One region of the Brumicola blandensis genome, then DNA from elsewhere that is predicted to be linked to it. Evidence: predicted binding sites of a transcription regulator. Region 1 holds the regulator's gene; each other region holds the start of a gene.

Region 1 (7,838 bases):
CGTTGAAGGCATTACTTGCGCCGCTTGTGGTTGGTTAATAGAAAAGCAATTAGCTAAAACAAAGGGAATAAAGCAGGTATCTGTCAATGTTGGTGCTCGCAGAGCAATGGTCATTTGGGACAACAACGTTCTAAAACTTTCCCAAGTGTTAAGACAATTAAAAACAATCGGTTATGAATCCTTGCCGTTCCAAGCTGATAGCCATGAAGCTTCTTATCAACGAGAACAAAAAAGTTTTTTGAAAAAAGTAGGTCTGTCGGGCTTGATGACAATGCAAGTTATGATGTTAGCAATGGGTCAGTATTTCGACTTATTCGGTAATATCGATGCGGAAACAACTAAATATTTCAATTGGATAAGCTTAGTCCTTACGACTCCTGTGGTGTTATATGCAGGCAGTGTATTTTATCTCAGCGCAATGAAAGCAATTATGGCGCGAACGGTGAATATGGATATCCCGGTAACAATAGCTATTTTAGCAACCTATATCGCTGGTTTCTTTACGGTGAATAAACCGAATGCAGAGGTTTATTTTGAGTCTATTTGCATGTTCATCTTTTTCTTGTTGATTAGTCGTTTTTTGGAACATCGATCTAGACACAAAGCAACGCAGATATCTTCAAACATGTTAAAGCATATCCCGGTTACTGCCAATTTGTGGACAGGCAAAGAGGCACGCTCCGTACTAGCAAAACAACTCAAAGTTGACGACCTCGTTTTGGTCAAGGCTGGTGAGATTATTCCAGTCGACGGATTCATTGTTGAGGGGAAAGCCCTACTAGATGAATCAATGCTTACCGGTGAGTTTGAGCCCGTAACAAAACAAGTTAACGACCCCGTGTTTGGCGGTACCATTAATCAAAATGGCGCTATCAAGTTGAAGGTAAGTAAAACCCTCAAACATGCAATGGTGAATCAAATACTTAGATTGCAAGAAACTGCCCTATCAAGTAAGCCCAAAGTGGCTCTCATTGCGGATAAACTGAGTCGTTACTTTGTGGTAGCTGTTTTAACGATTTCAGCACTTACCTATGCATTTTGGGCTTACCAAGGCAATGAGCACGCCTTTTGGATTACGATATCGGTACTTGTCGCAACCTGCCCGTGTGCACTAGGCTTGGCGACGCCATCTGCCCTTACATGCGCAATGGCTAGGTTAAACAAGCAAGGTATTTTGCTTAAACGAGCTGACGCTCTTGAGCAGCTTACTGAAGTTACCGACATTGTATTTGATAAAACAGGTACATTAACCCATGGTGAATTCACAATAGACAAGTCTTGGTTTGCTGATAACGAATCAGCGTCAATCGATAAATATCGAAGCATCGCAAAAAGTATAGAGTTGCAGTCTGAGCACCCTATTGCTAAGGCATTCGGATCATTAGAAACGCAGACTGATTTATTCGCCGTGGATGATTTGCAAGTAGTCATAGGTAAAGGCTTAAATTGTAAAATTGGAAAAAATCAATACCATATCGGCTCTCCGAATTACATTCTAGGGAAGATTCCGGCCGAAGCGCTCAGTGAACAACAACGAAATGAACTTCAGGGGGCAAACGTACTCCTGAGTGAAAACGACACACTTGTCTCAGCATTCTGGTTAAGAGATAAGTTAAAAGAAGATGTGGTAGACGTCATCAAAGCCTTAGCTCCCTACGAGCAAACAATATTAAGTGGTGATACCTTACAGAATGTGACACATGTCGCTAACAGCCTAAATATTAAAAATACCGTGGCTGAACAAGCACCTGAACAAAAACTGATGTACATAAAACAACTTCAAGCAAATGGGCGCAGTGTATTAATGCTGGGTGATGGTATTAATGATGCACCTGTTTTAGCAGTGTCAGATGTTAGCGTCGCGGTGGGAAATGCATCTGATCTGGCTAAAAATGCGGCTGATGTTATTTTATTGAATCAAGACTTAGCCTCTCTATTACATGTCATCAATATGGCCAAACGTACTAAGCGAAAGATTAAGCAGAATATTGCGTGGGCGCTGTCATACAACATACTTGTATTACCTTTTGCCATTGGTGGATTTCTAACACCTTGGATGGCGGCTCTAGGGATGTCGATAAGTTCTATTATAGTGGTGTATAATTCCACGCGTTTAATGCGCAACAGCTAGGAAGAAGCCGTGAGTATCATTTATGTATTGATCCCATTAGCCATTATCATCGTCGGAATTGCTATCGGTGTATTCTTTTGGGCAGTAAAAAGTAATCAGTTTGAAGACTTAGATCGTCAAGGGTACAGCATTCTATTTGATGACGATATCAAGTCAGAAAGTGCTGAAAAGACGAATGACGCAGCGGATAGCAACGCGAACGAACAACAGGCTGAATTAGCTAAAGACAAAAAAGAACCAAAGCGTTGAATCCCGATTTCAATCTATTAAGTGCATTTTTAATTGGGCTTGCTGGGGGGGTACACTGCATAGGCATGTGTGGCGGTATTGCTAGTGCTTTCACCTTTGCTATTCCGAAAAACGTTTCACAACTCACCTATATCTGTGCCTACAACATTGGTCGTATATTGAGTTATACCGCAGCTGGCGCGTTAACAGGGTATATTGGCAGCATAATAAGCACCAGTGCGAATAACGCGTTCCCAATATTTCAAATAATTAGCATCGTGTTTATGGTGTTGCTGGCACTTTATATCAGTGATTGGTACAAAGGCCTTTCAGCACTAGAACGCCTGGGAAGCCATCTTTGGCGACATATTTCCCCGATTGGTAAAAAGCTTATCCCATTTAAAAACCCATTATACACAATAGCTTACGGGATGATTTGGGGTTGGCTGCCTTGTGGTTTAGTCTACTCCATGCTCAGTTGGTCATTGGCAAGCGAAAGTGTTTATCAAGGCGCTTCGATGATGTTGTTCTTTGGCTTGGGGACGCTACCTGCGGTCATGGCAACTAGCCTTGGTGCAGGTTTCTTACTGCCCATTTTTCAACATAAATACACTCGAAAAATGATTGCTATTCTACTACTTGCGTTTTCTTTGATCTTGACCTACGACCTTGTTACAGGTAATAATTGATCTGAAAATCATCAAAAAGAGTAAGTCATGGCAAAAGGTCCAGAACTCTCAATTCACTGCCAAAGTTGTAGCTTTAGTCATTTGTGTTTACCGGTTAGTTTAAACAAAAATGAACTTGATACCTTGGACGATATCATTGAGCGAAAAAAACCCCTTCATAAAAACGATAAATTAGTCCGTTATGGTGACAAATTCCATTCATTATATGCCGTACGTTCAGGTTCATTTAAATCTTATGTTAGTGATAAAGACGGTGTTGAGCAGATTATTGGGTTCCACTTCCCTGGCGATATTATCGGATTCGACGCATTGAAAGACGATAAGCATGGCAGTTATACCCAAGCGTTAGAAACTGCAATGGTGTGCGAACTGCCTTACGAGACCTTAGATGAGATGTCAGTCAGATTTCCAAAACTAAGACAACAAATCATGCGTTTCATGAGTGCTGAAATCAAACACGACCACGATTTGATGATGTTACTCAGTAAAAGAAGCGCAGAAGAGCGTCTTCTTCACTTTTTAAGTCACTTATCTCAGCGATTTGAAGAACGAGGCTTTTCCGCCAAGCAATTCAATTTATCGATGACGCGTAATGAAATTGGTAATTATTTGGGCTTGACGGTTGAGACTATTAGCCGCTTGCTAACCCGATTCCAAAAAGAAGATCTGATTAAGGTTGATGGCAAGTTAATCACTATTAGTGATTTCGACGGCATAAAGCAACGCCTTCCCGATATGGAAATAAACTTTACCCAAGTTTGTTAAGTTTATTATTCGCAAACTTGATCTGGGGCAATGTGGTTACTAGCACATTGCCCATAAATATCTACAATATACATAGATAACAACGTTCTGGAGAACACTATGTTTACTTGTAGCAAAATTTTAGCTGTCATTGACCCAAGCACAAAACAACAACCTTCACTCAATCGAGCTATTTTCCTTGCTGAAAAAACCGGTGCTAGCGTCGTTGCCCTATCCTCAATTTACGATAAGTCATATGACATGGCCGCGATCCTCACAAGCGACGAACGCTACGAAATGAAACAGGCAATGTTAGAACATGAATCGCTTAACCTAACTGCCCTGCTAAAGGAACTAACTACTGACGTTAACATTAGCACCAAGATTAAATGGCAAAAGAAGTTGCATGAATCCGTGGTGGAAACTTGCCAGGAAGAATCATGTGACCTGATTGTGAAATCCACTAAGAAGCATGGCATGTTAGCATCTAGTATTTTCACACCGAATGATTGGCATATTTTGCGCAACGCGCCTGTTGATGTGCTTTTGGTCAAAGATCATGAATGGACAAATAATGGTAAAGTCCTTGCTTCTATTGGTGTTTCAGCTAAAGATGATCAGCATATAAGCTTGAGTGATAAAATCGCTGAAACAGGAAATGAGCTAGCTAAATTGACGAACTCAACACTTCACTTGGCCAATTCTTATGCTGGCGCGCCTGTGCACATTGCCGTGGAAGTCCCGAATTTTGCGCCAGAAGTTTACAATCGTTCAGTACAAGAAAGACATACGAATAAGTTGAATGAGCTAGCCACGACTCATTCCCTTCAGGATGCTACGATGCATGTACTAGAGGGCTTGCCTGAAGATGTTATTCCTAAGCTAAGTAATGAACTGGACGCAGATTTACTGATAATAGGATCTGTTGGGCGAAGAGGTATTTCAGCAGCCCTGTTGGGGAATACTGCAGAAATGATTATCGATGCGGTTAATTGTGACACGCTCATCATAAAGCCATAAACAAACACCCTCGTTTTTACACAAAACCAAAGAGATGCCTAAATCGGGCATCTCTTTTCATTCCTTGTTTGCTTACCCAGACAACAAGCTTTAAAATGTGCGCCAAAGATTAGGTATGCGAGCATCATCCATACTTTTATAGGTCGGCACATTCACAGGCATACACAGTGGTTCAAACTTCAAACTTACCTAAGCAAAAATATAACAATGACAAACTCGTAAAGCGCATTCGCAGAAATGTGGGCAAAGCGATAGCAGACTATCAGATGATTGAAGATGGTGATGTTGTTATGGCTGCCATTAGTGGTGGCAAGGACAGCTTTGTGATGTTGGACATTTTGCTTAGTTTACAGCAATCAGCCCCGATTAATTTTGAGGTTATCGCCGTTAACTTGGACCAAAAGCAACCCGGTTTTCCAGAGGATATTCTACCGAGTTATTTGGAACAGAAAAATATTCCTTATTATATTATCGATAAAGACACCTACTCTGTTGTTAAGTCCAAAATAGAAGATGGAAAAACCACATGTGGATTGTGTTCACGTTTAAGGCGCGGAAGTTTATATTCCTTCGCTGAAAAAATTGGCGCGACTAAAATCGCCTTGGGTCATCACATGGATGATATGGTGGAAACAACCTTTTTAAACATGTTCTATGGTGCCAAGCTAAAATCCATGCCACCAAAGCTCTTATCAGATGATAAGCGCAACATCGTCATTCGCCCTCTAGCCTACTGCCGCGAGAAAGATATCGCTTCACTGGCTGCAATTCGAGAGTACCCTATCATTCCATGCAACCTTTGTGGTTCACAAGAAAACTTGCAACGTCAAAACGTGAAAGCAATGTTGAATGAATGGGATAGACAAACGCCTGGCAGAGTCGAGAATATCTTTAATGCTACAAAGAGCATTATCCCGAGCCAATTGGCTGATACCGACTTATTTGACTTCAAGGGGCTGCAAATAGACCGCAGTTCCGAACGTAAAGCGTATGACTTCAATAGTGAAGAAGTCTCTTCGACTAACATAGATGAATCTTTAGTGATTCAAATAGCAAACTTGTAAAAGGAATTTCATGAAAATTGGACTTGCATTAGGTGCAGGAGCAGCCAGAGGTTGGGCCCATATTGGGGTTATTCGCGCGTTACAGCGTGCCGGCATACAAATTGATGTCATCGCCGGATGTTCAATTGGGGCCTACGTAGGGGCTGCCTATGCCAGTGGTAAGTTAGACGAACTTGAAGCATGGGCAAACACCTTAACCGAATGGCAAGTTTTTAGATTACTGGGTGTTGGCTTTAAGCGTGGTGGTTTAGCAAGTGGTCAAAAAGTATTCGACAAACTTAAAGATGAGTTTTGTGCTGAACGCTTTGATGAGATGAATATACCATTTGCTTGCGTATCAACAGATTTGTACTCTGGGAAAGAAGTTGTCTTTAATCAAGGTGAACTTGGTGATTCTATTCAAGCTTCCTGCGCAATCCCTGCTCTATTCAGCCCAGTTCACCACCAAGGCCGCTGGTTAGTTGACGGCGCCGTCGTTAACCCTGTTCCGGTGAATCAATGCCGACAGCTAGGTGCTGATTTTGTGATAGCAGTAAATCTCAGTGCTGATTTTCGTCCTAGATTGATAGAAACATGTGAAAAAGAACATGAAGAGAATCAAAAGCGTACTGATGATTTACTCGATCGCGCTAGTGAAGGCTTTATGAAGAAGTGGTTTTCTCCGGAGCCTAAACCAAACAAGGCGACGCCTCCTGGTATTGTCAGTGTTATGAGTAGTTCGCTGGAAATCTTGCAAGCACGTGTGACACGATCTAGGTTAGCAGGCGAGCCACCTGACATTTTAATTGAACCACAGCTGAGAGATGTAGGCATCCTCGAGTTTCATAGAGCGATTGAAGTAGCAGAGAAAGGGAGTCAGGCGGTTGAAAGACTATCCGAACAGCTACTTTATCAATTAGGCATGGACAAAGTAGCTGCTGGTTTAAAAGAGAAGCACTAGAAGGTCTATTTTAACAGGAGTCACTACGCTAACGGGAATGAAGGTGCCAAAGGCAATGAGTTCCCTTGCTAACTAGCCTTAAGCGTTATTACTTAGTAGCTATAGCGGTTATGCGTAACGGCTTTCGCTGTAATCTAAGGCCCCTTTCATTTTCAAACCACTCGTCATTTAACATCAAGGTGCCTTCACTTACTCTTTCACCCGTTTTAGTTGCTTCGCTTAGGTTTGTATCTTCAAATTGAAACATTAGACCACTTACGTTGGGCATCATAAACGACAGAAAACTTCCCATTTCATTGAAGAAGGCTTCGTATTGCTGGTACAGAAAGCTTAATTCTTCGAAAGTATAGTTCTCTTTTAAGTATTCAGGTTTTGTTTCCAACTGAACTGAAATGTCACATTGGTTTGACGGTTCTTTGAAGTCTATGACTACCTTTGCATTAGCAAGATTAAGTGCCTTTTCTGATTGAATCGTAAAGCGCTGCTCTTTGCTCACTTTCAATGGCATTTGCTTTTTTTCGGTGCTAATCCGAGCTGAATTTATATGACAAAGCTTACCATTTTGTACATAAGTAAAACCGAAAGCGAATTGCAGGGCCTGTGTATCCTCATTGTCTAATTTCTTTACATGACTATAGAATGTCTTGTAAGCGACTTCGACTTCATCTGCCAGCGCAGGAGAAGCGATAAACGCGCATCCCAATGCTAATACAGTCCCAACAATTGCTTTCTTCATTACATCAAATCCTGATTTGTTCTTATCATATGTTTAAGCTCAACGACATAGTCGTCACCACGCTCGGAATACTTGGTCAAACCTTCGGTAAGCGCCGTGGCTGATATTGGTTTCATTTGGTCACGTAATTGCTTTCTGATTGCACGCATCTCTTTATATGCATCATGTCGATTTAAATTTCTCAAATAGGTGTACATACCTGTCGACAAATCATCAAACTTAGCCACTTCATGCGCAGCGCCATCGTTACGTCTTTTAGGAACAAAGCCACAGCCTTTCCTAAAAC
Region 2 (7,838 bases), 400 kb from region 1:
CATGCTGACATTTAATTGCCGCAGCTTTTTCTGGTAGTTCATAAAACATCCTTATAGGTACACCTCATCCTAGACTAGCAGATTTATCAGCAATTTGCCCTATGTGCTTGATTGCTTAGTAATAGCGTAAGTCCTCGGTTTTGCCTCTAAAGGTGTAGTATGAGAACACTGTGTAAGCCCCAATAAATGGCAACACAAACAAACTACCTACCAATATAATCATAAGTGATTCTGGTGCACTCGCGGCCTCAAACAAGGTAAGTTCGCCAGGCACAATGTAAGGATAGAAGCTGAAGCTTAAGCCTAAGAAACAGCACACGAATACAATCACGACAATCACAAAGGGAAGCCAAGCTCCTCGGTCGTCTTGCAGAGGAAGTCGATGCAAAACTGCGTATCCAAGTGCAAACATAGCGACACAAAGTAGCGGTATGGCGGCATAAAAATAGGCCCAAGGTAACTCTGTCCATATTTTTAAGACAGAAGGATTTATGTAGGGGTTAACCAGACAAACCGCAATAATACCGATAGCACTGACCGTACCGTAACTCTTCGCCCACATGATGGCTCTGTTTTGCAGTTCGCCCGAGGTTTTCATGATCAACCAAGTTGCCCCTATCAAACCATAGGCGGCGACCACACATAAGCCGCTAAACATGGCGAAAGCAACAGAGATCAAAGTATATTCCAAACCCATAACATACAAGCCAAGCATAAAACCTTGCATGAAAGCCGTGCCGATCGAGCCAATTTTGAATACGTAGTCCCAAATGATTTTTCGTTTGGGTTTTACTTTCGCTCTAAAATCAAAAGCTACACCACGCAGAATGAGCGCTAACAGCATGAGCGTAGCCGGTAGATAAAATGCCTTTAAAATCGCACTGTGCGCTGCTGGGAAAGCAACTAATAACAAACCTACCGCAAGTACTAACCAAGTCTCATTAGCGTCCCAGAATGGCCCTATTGAAGAAATAGAAACATCTCTACTGTGCTCATCTTGCATAGGAAGTAAAATCCCGACACCTAGGTCAAAGCCATCAAGGATCGCATATAGCAAAATAGAAACAGCGGTCAGGATGGCAAATACAAGCGGCAGACCTTGTGCTGAAAATAAGAAGTCCATTTTATACCCCTCCCGCGCTTGCATTTGCATTGAATTGATTATCTTTTCGCTCTGGTAAGCCCGGTGGTGACAAATCATATTCTTCAATTTTCACTGCACGTCTTGCCATTAAAAATAGCGTACGCACATATACAACAAGCAAGACAACATACATGGTCATGTATAGAACAAAAGTCAGTAAGACATTCTCGGAGGCTATCGTGGTCACCGCATCTGCGGTTTTCAAGACGCCGCTGACAAGATAAGGTTGACGTCCAATTTCAGTAACATACCAACCGGCTAACGTCGCAACCCAACCCGCAAAAGTCATACTAATAAGAGTCATTAGCTGGAATGTAGACATAGCGCGCTTTTTCACTAAGGTAAAGGTACACCACCAAGCGACAAGCAACATAGTAAATCCTAAGCCTACCATAAGCCTGAAGCTATAAAATACAGGAGCCACAGGTGGATGCTCGCCTGCAAAGTCATTCAAGCCTTGCAACTCACCTTCCGGATCGTGGGTTAAGATCACACTAGCAAGCTTTGGAATTTCTAGGGCGTATTTATTGCTTCGTGATTCTTCATCTGGGATCGCAAACAACACTAACGGCACGCCTTCTTGAGTTTCCCATAAGCCCTCCATTGCAGCTACCTTTTGAGGTTGATGCTCGAGCGTATTTAAGCCGTGTAAATCCCCCACAAAAACTTGCGTAGGCGCTAACAACGCAGCACTAAAGATCGCTGTTTTTAGGGTTAGTCTTGGGGCTTTTTTATTGTCACCCCGATAAATTCGATAGGCCGATAGTCCTGCGACTAAAAAACAAACAGTCAGAGCAGAAGCCAATAGCATATGAGTGAAGCGATACGGAAAAGAAGGATTAAAAATAATGGCCATCCAATCCGTAGCATAAGCTACCCCTTCCCTCATTTCGAAACCATCAGGTGTTTGCATCCATGAGTTTAGTACCAATATCCAAAAGGCCGACATCGTTGTGCCAAATGCGACGAGGAAAGTGGCGCCTGTGTGAACCCACCGAGGAACACGATGAAAGCCAAATAGCATAATGCCTAACATCGTTGCTTCTAAAAAGAATGCCGTTAACACCTCGTAGGCAAGCAAAGGTCCAGCGATGTTACCAATGGTCTCCATGAAACCGGGCCAATTGGTACCAAATTGAAAGGACATTGTAATACCGCTCACAACCCCAAGCGCGAAGGTTAAAGCGAATACTTTTACCCAGAAACGATATGCTCGCATCCATACTGGGTGATTCGATAAGTCATAGCGTACTTTGAAATAAAACAGTAACCAACCAAGTGCAATGGTGATAGTTGGAAATAGAATATGAAAGCTAATATTAGCGGCAAACTGAATTCTAGATAGTATCAGTACATCAAACATAATAGACCTCGGACACAATCGCTCTAAAAAATGGTGAGCGTGGAGAAAAAGAAAAAGGACTTATTTAAAGATTGACTAAGATTTCCTTCATTCCGACTTTTTCATTAAAAACTTATCTTTCATGTCTAAAACTTTGCCCACCCCAGAGCCCAGTTTCATTAAGGTATTCAATTTTTCAGGGCTGAGTGACTGCAGACTTTGCGTCCAGTGAGTGATATTTTCCAATAGATCATGGATTTCTGAAATCTGCTCTTGCGCATACACTTCAGATGCATTCCCGGGCTCATCGAGCATAATATCTCTAAGCAGGCTTAGGGTTGGATCCATCTCGCGCTTACGGCGCTCCTCAAAAACTCGATTGGCCATATCCCAGATAGACCCTTTGTTGCGATAGTAGTCTTTTCTATCACCGGGTTTGTGAGTTGTCGTCACCAACTGCCAAGACGCTAATTCCTTCAAGCCCATGCTCACGTTACCACGCGAAATACTGAGCGTTTCTGCAATATCATTCGCGCTCAGTGGCTCCTCAGTCATCACAAGCAAAGCATATATTTGCCCAACGGTACGATTAAAGCCCCAACGGCTGCCCATCTCACCGAAGTGCATCACAAAAGACGCTATCATGGGTGTCATTTTCACAACCAAACCTTTTGAAGTTTCAATAATTTCTGAAATTATAATACATAATTGATCTAAATCAACTAATTCATTGAGGAAATTAGGTAATTGAAGCTAGTAACTGGAAGGAATTTGGTACACGAACGCAATCAAATCAATGCGTGTTTGTTACTTACGAGAAAGCTCGCCGCGCAGGTCTTGCATCATCAGCTGTTTGCGCTTTTCTATCGGTAAATCAGCTTTACTGAGCAAATAGTGTAATTTAGCAAGTGTCGCCTCTGGTGTCATATCGCCGCCAGATATTAAGCCGGTGTCTTGCAAAATATGTCCATTCGCATACCCACTCATATTCACTTTGCCCCGGAAACACTGGGTACAATTGACGACAATAATCCCCTGCTTCTGTGCATTGACAAGTTGTTCCAATAAGCGTTCATTGTGCGGCGCATTGCCGACTCCGTAGCTTAATAATATAAGGGCATTTACTGGCTGTTGGATAATATTTTTTACCACATCTGCAGAAATACCTGGATACAAACTAACTAGACCAATAGGTTGAGATATCACTGGACTAACGCGCATTCGCGCTTGAGTTTTAAAAGAAGGGTCAGTCGCTAAACGTCTTACGTTGTCATGATTGACTTCAATATTAATACCCGCTTTCAATAGTACTGGAAAATTGGGCGAGTCGAAGGCGTCAAAACCGTCCGCATCGACTTTGCGAGCGCGATTGCCTCTTAACAGCTTGTTGTTGAAAAACAAGGTAACTTCAGGGATTGGATAATTTGCCGCAATGTATAGCGCATTGAGCAAGTTCGTTTGCCCGTCCGAACGTAATTCTGCCAATGGGATTTGGGATCCAGTCACTATGACTGGCTTTGCAAGATCCTCTAGCATGAATGACAAAGCAGATGACGTATATGCCATGGTATCAGTGCCATGCAAAATAATAAAACCATCGTAATCATCATAATGACGATCAATATCATCAGCAATCAACTGCCAGTCTGCCGGTGACATGTCACTGGAATCGAGCAGCTCATCATATTCATGGATTGTAAACGCTGGCATTTCGCTGCGTTGAAACTCTGGCATTTTGGCGAGTGTTTCACTTAAATAGCCTTCAGCCGGAACGAAGCCATTCTTAGAGGGCTTCATACCAATTGTACCGCCAGTATAAGCTACATAAATATGTTTACGCATTCTCTACTCTCATGATGCTATCAGTGCCTATTCTGCTTGCGCTTAGCTTACTCATTGAGCTTCAAACACTTTCTTCAATCGTTTGAGTAACGCCTGATCTTCTTTCTGCAATGGACCATGTGACACCCAATCGGCTAGTAAGGTCTGTAGGGTCTGTGGCTCATTGCCTTCAAGTTTAGAAGCCATCATCTGCAATTGTAGTTCTTTGCGCTGCTTTTCATCAGCTTTGTTGCTTGGCAAATCATGTAAGACTTCGGCTTGGATCGTAATAGCTTTACGGTCTGCAGATGCTGTATTGCTTTGTTTAAAGAGGCTCTGAAACCGCTTGGGAAGTTGCTCGAAGGTATCTGGCAGATCAACGTCTTCATTCTCACCGCTTTTCCACGCTGCTAGCGTCGTGAATAAGCTATCCCACTGCGCTTCACTTCGTTGCTTATCGAGAGCGCGAGACTTATCGTTAATATTTTCTAGCACTCGTTCGATTTTTTGCCCTTCAATTTTTGCAAGCTTTGGTGGAAGTTCGCTCATATGAACTTTTGCCGAGTTCGCTTGCTCTGTCAGTTCAGCCAAACTAGCAGAATCGTTAGCAGCATCAATCGCTTTATGGATTGGTTGTAAGATATCAGCGATTAACTTCTGTGAGGCAGAGATTTCGCCGGCTTGCTCGTCTCTTTTTTCATTGAGTTTAGCAAACACTTTATCATTGGCCGCGCGAAATGCTTTCCACAACTTGTCATCAATGTTTTTTCCCGCAAACCCCAAGGCTTTCCATTGCTGCTGGAATTGTTTCGCTTGATCCACGGCTTGCGTCAAATCTTCACTGTCATTGAGTCGCTCAGCCCGTGTGACCAATTGCTGCTTTTGCTCTGCGTTTTCGGCATAGTACTGATCGAGTTTGACTTGGATCGGTTTTTGAGCGGCATAGTAATCTTTTTGCAGTCGCTTTCTTTGGTCGTGTTCTAAAACACCAATTTCACGCCATTTCTTATTCAGCGCGCTGAGTGAGCGCCCTAAACTCGCCACATTCTCTTGTTCTTGCAAAGCGGATAGCTGCTGAATCAACTGCTCTGCAACTTTAGCGTTCTCGGCTCTTAGCTTTTCCTGTTCAGCGTAGTGCTCACGACAAGGCGCAAATGCCTGCTCTAAAGCCTCATCGAATCGCTTGTTGAGTTCATCATCCTCTTCTGTACCCAACTTGCCTAAACCGTTCCAATCTGACCTTAGCACCTTTACTTGCTTAGCTCGCTCACCTAGGTCATCAATATTTTTCTCATTCGCCAGTTTCATTGCATCTTCAAGCAAGGCCGGCTTTCTTGGCGCAGCTATAAATGCTTGAAGCTCCTGTAACTCAGTGACTTTATCAGAGAGTTCATCAAATAACTTTTGTTGCGCGCGCTGCGCTTTTTCAGGTAAGCCTTCGAACTGTGCTTTTGCATGTCTAAACGTTGAGATAGCTGGCTTGTAGCTACCTTGTCGAATCATGCGCTGCACTGTTAGCAGCTTACCTACCGCCTTTTTTTCTTGTTGTTTGATTTCCTCAAACGCACTATTCAGCGTGCTTCGATACTTTTTTTCAGCGGTTTTCCAAGCGCTTAATACACTTTCAGGCAAAGGTAAATTAAGGTCGCTTCGTAGCGCTTGCCATTGTTTTTTCAAAGCATGCAATGCTTCATTTAACTCTTGTGTTGTCAAACCTTCAGAAAGACCTTCCAACTCTGTCAGCAAGGCCATTGCTTTTACCTTGTTTTCCTTTGCTTCAGGCAAGGCAATGAGAAAGGCTCTATATTGCTCGATGTGTTGGACGATTTGTTTGATATGGCGCTTGTGAGCGGTTGTCTGAGGTCGATTACGCGCATCTTCTACGTCACTTGCTATATCTTCTAATGCGTTACTTAATAGCTTTGATTGTGCTAACAGGCTTGGATCATCAATTGACGCCAATATTGCATCTATTTGTTGTTTAACCTGATTAAATCGATTCTCAATTTCAGCCAAGGCATTGGTAGTTTCTTTCAGCTCGTTAGCACTTTGCCACTCACCTTTCAGCGCCGCTAAACGCTTTTCCAGTGACTCACCCACACGCAAGTACTTTTCTGCAAGTATCAAGGCGGATTCTTCATCCAGAATAGAAAAAGACTTTTTCAAGGTTTCAAATTGTGAGACTAAGCCTTGTCTATGTTCATAGATGTACTCATAGTCATTTTGATCTTTTAACGCGAGCATTTTTGAAATAACCAAGGTAGCATCTTGTTTCAGCTTAATTGGTTTCGCTTCTAGTTCTTTTAATTCGTTAATTCTCTTCTCAGCAGCGGCGACAACCACGTCAAACTGACTGAATTTCAATAATTTACTTAACTCATTGATATCGCTAGTACGATTAACAATAACGAGTTGTTGAGCCTGATTGGCATGCTCTCGAAAATAAAGGCGAGTGGTATTCACCTTGTCGATTTTAAGCAAGCTAGCTAAGGCCAGCGCATCGTTTTCTTGCAAGCGTCGATTCGAAGACAAGAGGTCTTCTAATAAATTTGTATTTTTTGACTCAGCAACAAAAGCCGCAAATTCACTCGCACTGATCAAGTTGGAGTCTGGGTTATTAACCTCAGCTAACACCTTTTCGTAGGCACGTTTTTTAATTCGTGAGTTTTCAGCGGTTTCAGACGCTTTTAACCATAAGGCAAAAGAATTTAATTTGTCCAGCGCTGCTAAACTCACTCTCGCATCGCTATCGTTGAACGCTAGTTCATGCAACGCTTGCTTATCACTCGCTTTGTCTAAAGAAAGACTTTCAATTGCCTGAATACGGGTGTCTGGATCAGAGTGAAGGTGTTTTGCTTTAAATAAACGTTCAAATATCATCTTGTTTAAACCGCGCTATAGGGCTTTGATTAGTGGCTTCTTGTTGTAGCTCTTGACGCAATTGAGATTTGCTTTTTTGTACCACTTCGCCGTCTTTGCCTATGGTCATGTGTTGTTCAGATTGTTCAATGCGTGATTGATATAACAGCACCGCTTGCAAAGAGTTTTCCTTTTGCTCTTCGGTCAACGGCGTGCCATCAGGCCACTTACCGGTTTCTACCGCATTGCGCAAATTGTCATATATTTGCGGCGTCATGGCTTGAACTAACTGTTGTACATCCATCTTATTTCCTTTTTGCTAAAACAATTCGCACGCGATTGACGGCGTACCAAGCAAAACCAAATACTGTGGCAGCTATCGACAGATTATACTGGATTTCTCCAGGCTCTGAGCCACCCCAATAAATAAAACCGAAACCCGCAATAAACATTAAAATCGCAACCATAGATTGATTTTGTAAGCTTTGCATCGCTTTGTAACGCTTCAGGCTTGCTTTTCTCGCAATGTCTTCAGCACTTGCATTGCCGATGTTAAAACCACAATGGCTGCATGTTTTTGCTTTATCTGAAATGGGTTTAGAACAGGATGGGCATGCTGTAATTGCCATACATGTCTCCTTAATAAAATCTTAGGTTCTTATACGTAAAAAG
Region 3 (7,838 bases), 520 kb from region 1:
TAATATCTGTTTCTTTTCAGCGTTTGAACCGGGTAATTTATCCAGTTCACTACCAAACTGTTCCATCAAAGTATCAATGACCTTTCGAGATAACTCTGTAGGATCCAATTTTACACTCAACACCTCGGAATCGAAGAACTCTTGTATTTGTTCACCGAGCATTTCTGTGACAACCTGATCAGTATTTTTCTCACCTAAGACTAGCTGCGAGATTGAGGCGTACCAAGCACCTTCGTCAAGCTCATCTTTAATCTTCTTCAATATCGTCTTGCCTGGAGTGCTATATTTTTCAAGCTCGGCGATCAACTCGTCCCCTCGGCCAAATATAATATCGGTATATTCTGTGACGATTTTATCAAGCCCTGTGAACTCAGATTTTAGCGACAAGCTAAAGTTACTCGAATTCACCGTTTTCTCATCAAAGCTCACTTTTATTTCGAGTTGATTATCTTTATTTTTGCGCATAAACAGCTCTGTATCACCCTCATAGGTGTGTTTACGCGAATACCCAGCGGCGGCAGTAACCTCGGCAGTTAGCGATTGATTATTTATATCTGTACTTGTACTAAATGATTCGCCAAGGGCAACTTCCCCCCAAATCGATAGCTGCCTTCTTCCTCTTACCGTAATTGCTCGAAAACCTTGGTTATTGATGAACTGCAGGTGTTTTTGCATGCTCTTGATATTCCAAGGCTTCATGCCATCAGAGTACATTGCCCACAGCGCTTTATAACTCGGTGTTGCCGTGTTTATTTGGTAATAAGTATCGAGCTCAATTTCTGCGCCAAAGCTAGCGCCAATTGATGCTGAAATCGATTGCAACTTAGCCGATGCCTTCCCGCCTACAAGGAAACTGGCGAAGGCATCCTGATTAATAACAACATCGCCCTCTTTCACCGGCATCGCCAATAAATCCTTTGCTTGCTCGTGATTTAGAACATTAATACTGAACTTAGCGTCAGCTTTTACTGAATAGCCCAGTTCAAACTCTTCTTTTGGAGACACTGTATGCTCTTTCGTAAACTTGATATCTTTTTCAAAAGACTCCTGTTGACCAATGGGCAGGACTAACTCTTCGCCTTTAGCCAAAAACGCTTTCGCTTTTTCGACGCTCACTAAGGCTTTTTTGAAGGCGTCGGTACTCGTTACATCAGTGCTAGCATTTAGGTTTAGATGGCTCATTTCATCATTGGTCAAATTGATGAAATTTGTGAGCTTTTCGATAGAGGGACTTGCTAAAAGCTCTTGAGCATTCATTTTTAGGCGTATTAGCAAATCTTTGATAAGTTGAGCATCATCAATCGCAGCACTCGCCTCATCTAGTTTTTCGTCAATCTCGTTAATTTTTTCAATGAGGTCTTTTAGATTGCCGACGACAAGTAATTCTTCAGGCACTAACTTGATGTAATCAGAAAGGCGTTTCATTACGTTCTTCCTTTAAAAGTACCGAATCACTCGCTTCGGCTGCGTACATCCATGTAGGTAACAGCTTGTTTGTTTTATGAACAGTATGAGGTGCTAAAATGTAAAATGCAAGATAGTGAAAAAAGCGTGATCAATCTTTACGACTCTTGTCATCACTATCTAAGGGGTCATGTTCTATTACTATCCCATCGCTTGGTTCATGCATATTTGCCTTTGGCGACTTACCGAAAAACCGCATGAATAGGACATACAGCAAGCCGATACCAGCGAGAACCAAAAATACAAAGAATAATGTCACCATTAAATAGACTGCTAAGGCGAGCACTACTATGGCAGCGGCGAAACGAAAAACTTTATTCATATGAGTTGTCCATGTTGACTAAATACCTGAGCTTTTGTGCTCACATCATGTAATACAATAGTGTAGTTCATTAGTGTTGAATTTACAGTGGAAGTTCAGTTCAAGGATTAATGTAATTACGCACTTTCCTAACTGTTTGCTAAGGTTAATAGATACAGGTTTTATAAAACGGAAAAGTTAACATGGCGACAGTTAGAATATTGGGTGCAGCACAAGAAGTTACGGGATCTTGTCACTTAGTTGAATCTCCTGCCTTGGGTAAAGTCCTGTTAGACTGCGGAATGCATCAAGGAGCAAATTCTCTTAAGAAAATAGGAAGAGAAGATTTTGACTTTGAACCTTCTGATATTGATGCTGTGGTGTTATCTCACGCTCACTTAGACCACAGCGGACTGCTACCCAAGTTAGTTAGTTTGGGGTTTAAAGGACCTATTTATTGTGCTGACGCTACTGCTGATTTGTTAAAAATCATGTTGCTAGACTCAATCAATATTTATTTGGGTGATCTCGAACGAGAAAACAGAAAACTGTTGCGCAAAGGAAAAAGCCCACTTGAGCCAGAATACAGTGAAGACGATGTGCATGAAGTACTGTCTCTTTGCGTTACGAAGAATTATAACGAACGCTTTACTCTCAGTGAGCAAGCAAGTTGCATATTTTTTGATGCTGGCCACATACTAGGGTCTGCGATTGTACAATTAACTATTCAAGAAAAAGGCAGTTCAAAAACACTCGTATTTTCGGGCGATTTAGGCAATAAAGAAGCCGTCTTAATGAAGGACCCGAGCTTTTTAGACAAAGCAGACATTTTGCTAGTTGAGGGAACTTATGGAGACAGAAATCACCGTCCAATTGAAGACACCGTCAAACAGCTTAGGGAAATTATTGTAGAAACTGAAAAACGTGGTGGCAACATTATGATCCCGGCTTTTGCGGTTGGTCGAACTCAAGAAATATTGTTTTATCTCGGCCAGTTGCATCGAGAGGGACTTTTGCAAAACTGGCAAGTGATACTCGACAGTCCGATGGCTATTGAAATTACAAAAATTTATGACAAATGGTTTTCCTCCTTAGATAGCAAGGATATTGATCAAGCAACCCCAGACGCGCACTCCATCACCAAAGACTTCATTCCTAGTTTATTTTTATCTGTTACGCCAGAGAACTCAATGGCAATTAATCGAATCAACAAAGGAGCGCTTATTATTGCCGGAAGTGGCATGTGCACCGGCGGCAGGATTCGACATCACTTCAAAAGTCGAATTTGGGACAGTAGAAACACAGTTATATTTTGTGGTTACCAAGCAATGGGAACCTTGGGCAGACTGTTAGTGGATGGTAAAAAAATGATCCGAATATTCAATGATAGTTTTGCCGTTAAAGCTAAAGTAGAAACCCTAGGTGGGTTTTCTGCTCATGCAGGACAAAGAGAGCTTATAGAGTGGATTACGCAATTCAAACCAACACCAAACGTCGTATTGGTTCATGGCGATGCGCTAGCCTTAGATAAGCTGTCTTTCGTTTTATGGGATAAGCAAAACATCAACAGCATCATACCGACAAAGGGGCAAGCGATCGCATTCTAACAAAGCTAAGCATCATAACGCCCTTGCGTTCTACTACTAGGTTTGCGTTTTTACACAAATTACTGTGACAGACTATTTCCGCTCATCTCTTGACCTACCTCAAACTTGTTTTCACCTCAGTTGCTAAGCTTATAGTGAAGTAAGAAAGACGACACATACATTGACATAATATTAAGAGGGAAACACTATGAGTAACTACACGAAAATTTTAGTGGCAATCGATATTCATGCGCAGTATGAGCAGGTGATAAATAAAGCACTGAATGTTTGCTCGTCGATAGAACAGCTTAATTTGGTCTACGTGCCACTACCAATGACATACATCAACCCTTATCTTTATGGATTAGATTACAACCAAATCAATGAAGAAGAGCGAATGGGTAAAGCGCGTCAGCAACTTCACGATATCGCTGAAAAGTTTGGTATCGACAAGCAAAACGTACACTTTAAGGTGGGCGATGCCGCTGACGAAATTCATAACATTGCAAATCAAATTCATGCAGACTTAATAGTCATAGGAACACATGGAAGAAGTGGTATTAAATTATTACTTGGATCTACCGCTAATTCTGTCTTGCACGGTGTTAAACAAGACGTGTTAGCAGTGCGTGTGCAGGATTAATAGTTAATATAAATAAGAGCAAAAAACGTAATGAAAATTGCGTTTTTTGCTAATGGACGCATAGTACCTATTCTGGCAGTTTTACTAAGTTACCGTTAGCAGTCTCCAAACCCATCATGCTTCGGCTTCTCAAAATAGTGCCATGAAGTGAGTTAATAAACGCTTTCTCATCCTGCAAAAGAAACATTAAGTCTTTCGCTCTACTTTGTATAGCCAACTCCCAGCCCATTGAATAAACGTCATCGCATATTATTTGGAAGCTTTCCTTTGCCTTCTTGGTATTTCCTAACAATGCCGAAAAAATACCAGCATACAGACTATTCCAAATAGTACGCTGTTCCATGGATTGATAATAATCAAAGAATGCTTTCACTGAACTGAATTTATTTTGTAGCTCTTGGGCAACTGCTGCTGCTTGACTAACCATACTTTCAAGCGTTGATTCAAAATCATCTGTTTGCGCATCTGCGAAAGGTGAGAGCCTTTTGGATATATGAAAAGTCCAACCAGAAGATTCGTAGAGAAAATGATTCACAGCAATATTCACATACGTACCTTTTGAGAATGAGCTCGGTTGAAACTCAATAAGCACTGCCCACCAACCATTATCTTTAAACCAAATTCTGGACTTTCCTGAGCGAACAAAACCTAAAGGTTTTAGTGTTTCCTTTGCATTTTTAGCGATTAATTTATTGTGGTCCATTTCAATGTTCTCTCGGCTTACGTTTGCGTTTTATGCAGTGATTAAGGGGGCGATAAAGTCGCGTGGTTATTCTGACCTGCATACTACTTAATATGAAGATGTCGCGTCAGTCAAAAAAATACTCATAAATATAAAATAAAATTCCTAAAAATTGCCGTGAATGTGCCGTTACATAAGGGAGAGGTAAAGATTTATTAAGCAGTAGCACTTCACTTCGATAACATTCACTCACAACTATAGGAAACACTCTATGTTAAATAAAGCATTAATTGGAGCGCTACTGGTGTTGCTGTCTAGCACAGCAATGGCAGAAATTGCGGTTATTGTGCATCCGTCCAATAACGACGCTATAGACACAAAAGTTGTACAACGAATCTTTTTGGGCAAAGAAAAGAAATTTCCAAGCGGCGCCGAAACAGTTGCCGTCAATCAAGTTGGCGGCAGCGAAGTTAGACAATCTTTTGATTCCGATATTTTAGGAAGAACTTCTAGCCAAGTATCAGCTCATTGGTCAAAACTGGTGTTCACTGGTAAAGGTGTACCACCTAAAGAAGTAGACAACGACGCAGCCGTCATTGAACTGGTTTCTCAGAATCCAAGTGTTATTGGCTATGTTGATAAAGCATCCGTCACTGATGCTGTCAAAGTTATTTCACTGTAAGGGGACTCAATATGAAATCATTTAATAAACTATTCACTCTGTCATTAGTTACATTGGCAGTAAGCTCTGTTGCTCATGCCGATGTTCGAATAAATGGGTTCGCTAACTTTACTGGTGGAATTGCTTCCAGTGAAGATACTTTGTACGGGTTCGAAGATTCCATCGATTATGCAAACCAGAGTTTATTTGGTCTTCAAGTCAGTGGTGATGTCTCTGAAAATGTCACGGCTACAGGTCAAATAGTTACTCGAGGTTCAGATGACTTTAGTGCTAACTTTGAGTGGGCTTATCTTACTTACGCCGCAACCGAAAACACGAGTATATCAATTGGTCGCCTAAGAATGCCGCTATTTAGATATTCGTCATCACTAGATGTTGCTTATTCGTATCACTGGGTAGTTGCTCCAGCGTCGGTATACGACGTGCCATTTAACAACATCGACGGTATTCGTGTGGACTATACAGGATACAGCGGTGATTGGGAGTACGGACTGCAATTCGTGACGGGTAACGTTAACAACGAGTTTACGCTAGGTGGTCAGCCAGGTGAGTTAACCATCAACAATGTCGCTCTTGTTAGTGCAGATCTTGCATATGAGAATTGGAAGTTTAGAGGTGTCTATGCCGCGGGTAAGGTCACATTTGATATTCCTGCTTTAGACGCACCTCTGGGACAACTAGGCCAAATATCAAGCGACTTTGAAAGCAAATTACAAGCTGTTGATGATTCGGGCGTATTCTATGGCGCGAGTATAGAATACGATGCTTTTAACTGGTTTGTTGCCGCTGAATATACAGGCATCGAAATTGAGGATTCATTCTATCCTCAAGAAGAAAACTACTATGTCACCGCGGGTATTCGTGCGGGTAAATGGACACCGTTTATTACCTACGAAAAGTCTGACATCAACCGTGATCCGAAATTTGTTGGCGACATCGCTGCCTTCCCCGCTCCGTTGCAGGTGCCATTAACTCAGTTAGTGGTTGGTATTCAGCAAAGTGTTATGTCTGAAAACAATACACTATCAGTGGGAACTCGATATGACTTAAGCACAAGCATTGCACTGAAAGCGGATATCACTAAATTCACCAACGACATTAATGACGAAGAAGATTCGTTAGTTCGCTTCGCAGTTAACTACGTCTTTTAGTTCTTAAAAAAACACATTGCACGCCGGAAAAGGAGTATTTAAGCGTGCATTTTTACAAACTATTTCTGAAATATTCTTTCAAGGGGCACAGTATCCACACTACCTAAACAAATCTAACTGGTCGTTCGTGATCTGATTAAAGCTTGTTGATATGAAAGGTAGGATAGCATCTGCTATCGCAGCTAATTGCCGCTCGATGTAGAATGGATAATCAATCGCTGAATTAATGTACTCCACAGGCTGCGGACCACTCACCGTGATCACGTATTCTATCCATCCTTTTTTTTGATACTTTAGTGGCTTCTTTAGCAGCTTGTTGTGCTCATCAGCTAAGCGCGCAGCTCTTACATGCGGTGGCACATTCTTCACATAATCTTCTAAATTGCGCCTAATACGCTTGCGGTATATTAATTTGCTATCAAATTTTCCTGCTAGCGTATCGGCAACCGTTTTGCGCACGTAGTCTTCAACAGGTTGCTCGTTAAATACTTTGTGGTATAGCGTCTGTTGGAATTCTTTGGCAAGTTCGGTCCAATCGGTACGAACACTTTCCAAGCCTTTGAAAACAAGTGCTTGCTCACCGTTTTTATCAACTGTGCCTGCATAGCGCTTCTTCGTACCAATATCCAAGCCGCGTATTGTTGGCATAAAGAACTTAATAAAGTGCGTTTCAAATTCAATTTCTAACTGACTATCGACCTTAAAGCGTTCTTGAATATTTTGCTGCCACTCATCATTGATGAACGTTTGTAATTGTTTGCCTAAATGCTTGCATTCATCGGCACTTTTATCATCCCCCACATGCACGAATATCGAATCGGTATCCCCATAAATAACCTTGTAGCCCTTGGCTTCAATCCACTTTTTCGTGGTAATCAATAATTCATGACTGCGTTTAGTAATAGAGCCTGATAAACGAGGATCGAAAAACCGACAACCTGTTGAACCCAGCACACCATAAAATGAATTCATGATAATTTTTATGGCTTGAGATAAGGCGGCGTTCTTTTCTTTTTTCGCTTTATCTCGCTCCTTCCACAAGCAATCAATTATGTTGGGCAGAAAATGCTTATCTCTGGAAAAGTAAGCGCCGTCAAAACCTTCTATTGCGCTTGAAGGTGAATTTAGTCCTTCGATCAAGCCCATTGGATCAACATTAAAGGTTTTGATAATACTGGGGTAAAGACTCTTAAAATCGAGCACTAACACATTGTTGTACAAGCCGGGAATTGAATCCATCACAAAGCCGCCAGGCGAGACTAAACCTGAGGTACCATCTCCCATATTCGGCGCGACATACCCTGCTCGGTGTAATTTAGGTAAGTATAA

The links. The regulator FNR, encoded in region 1, switches genes on or off when oxygen is low (the NO sensors DNR and NnrR bind a similar motif). The targets are predictions, from matches to a motif close to TTGATCTAGATCAA.
Region 2: a site for FNR is predicted at 3,195-3,208, ahead of RM544_RS04505 (GbsR/MarR family transcriptional regulator). Genes of this name have one in related genera too.
Region 3: a site for FNR is predicted at 3,462-3,475, ahead of RM544_RS00585 (universal stress protein). Genes of this name have one in related genera too.

Annotation. Positions count from the first base shown of each region.
Region 1 covers NZ_JAVRIE010000001.1:637,752-645,589, reverse strand. Annotated here, with positions in the region: gene RM544_RS02815 (heavy metal translocating P-type ATPase) at 1-2,131, shown strand, start outside; gene ccoS (cbb3-type cytochrome oxidase assembly protein CcoS) at 2,141-2,380, shown strand; gene RM544_RS02805 (sulfite exporter TauE/SafE family protein) at 2,377-3,048, shown strand; gene fnr (fumarate/nitrate reduction transcriptional regulator Fnr) at 3,076-3,813, shown strand; gene uspE (universal stress protein UspE) at 3,913-4,812, shown strand; gene ttcA (tRNA 2-thiocytidine(32) synthetase TtcA) at 4,980-5,876, shown strand; gene rssA (patatin-like phospholipase RssA) at 5,887-6,816, shown strand; gene RM544_RS02780 (DUF2987 domain-containing protein) at 6,905-7,552, opposite strand; gene RM544_RS02775 (glucosaminidase domain-containing protein) at 7,552-7,838, opposite strand, start outside.
Region 2 covers NZ_JAVRIE010000001.1:1,034,943-1,042,780, forward strand. Annotated here, with positions in the region: gene RM544_RS04490 (DUF3592 domain-containing protein) at 1-3, opposite strand, end outside; gene cydB (cytochrome d ubiquinol oxidase subunit II) at 116-1,123, opposite strand; gene RM544_RS04500 (cytochrome ubiquinol oxidase subunit I) at 1,125-2,507, opposite strand; gene RM544_RS04505 (GbsR/MarR family transcriptional regulator) at 2,595-3,146, opposite strand; gene ansA (asparaginase) at 3,294-4,328, opposite strand; gene RM544_RS04515 (DUF349 domain-containing protein) at 4,380-7,187, opposite strand; gene RM544_RS04520 (YeaC family protein) at 7,177-7,470, opposite strand; gene RM544_RS04525 (zinc-ribbon domain-containing protein) at 7,472-7,795, opposite strand.
Region 3 covers NZ_JAVRIE010000001.1:120,885-128,722, reverse strand. Annotated here, with positions in the region: gene RM544_RS00600 (hypothetical protein) at 1-1,425, opposite strand, end outside; gene RM544_RS00595 (hypothetical protein) at 1,556-1,786, opposite strand; gene RM544_RS00590 (MBL fold metallo-hydrolase RNA specificity domain-containing protein) at 1,969-3,372, shown strand; gene RM544_RS00585 (universal stress protein) at 3,560-3,994, shown strand; gene RM544_RS00580 (DUF4304 domain-containing protein) at 4,062-4,697, opposite strand; gene RM544_RS00575 (type 2 periplasmic-binding domain-containing protein) at 4,948-5,358, shown strand; gene RM544_RS00570 (porin) at 5,370-6,509, shown strand; gene RM544_RS00565 (DNA polymerase II) at 6,609-7,838, opposite strand, start outside.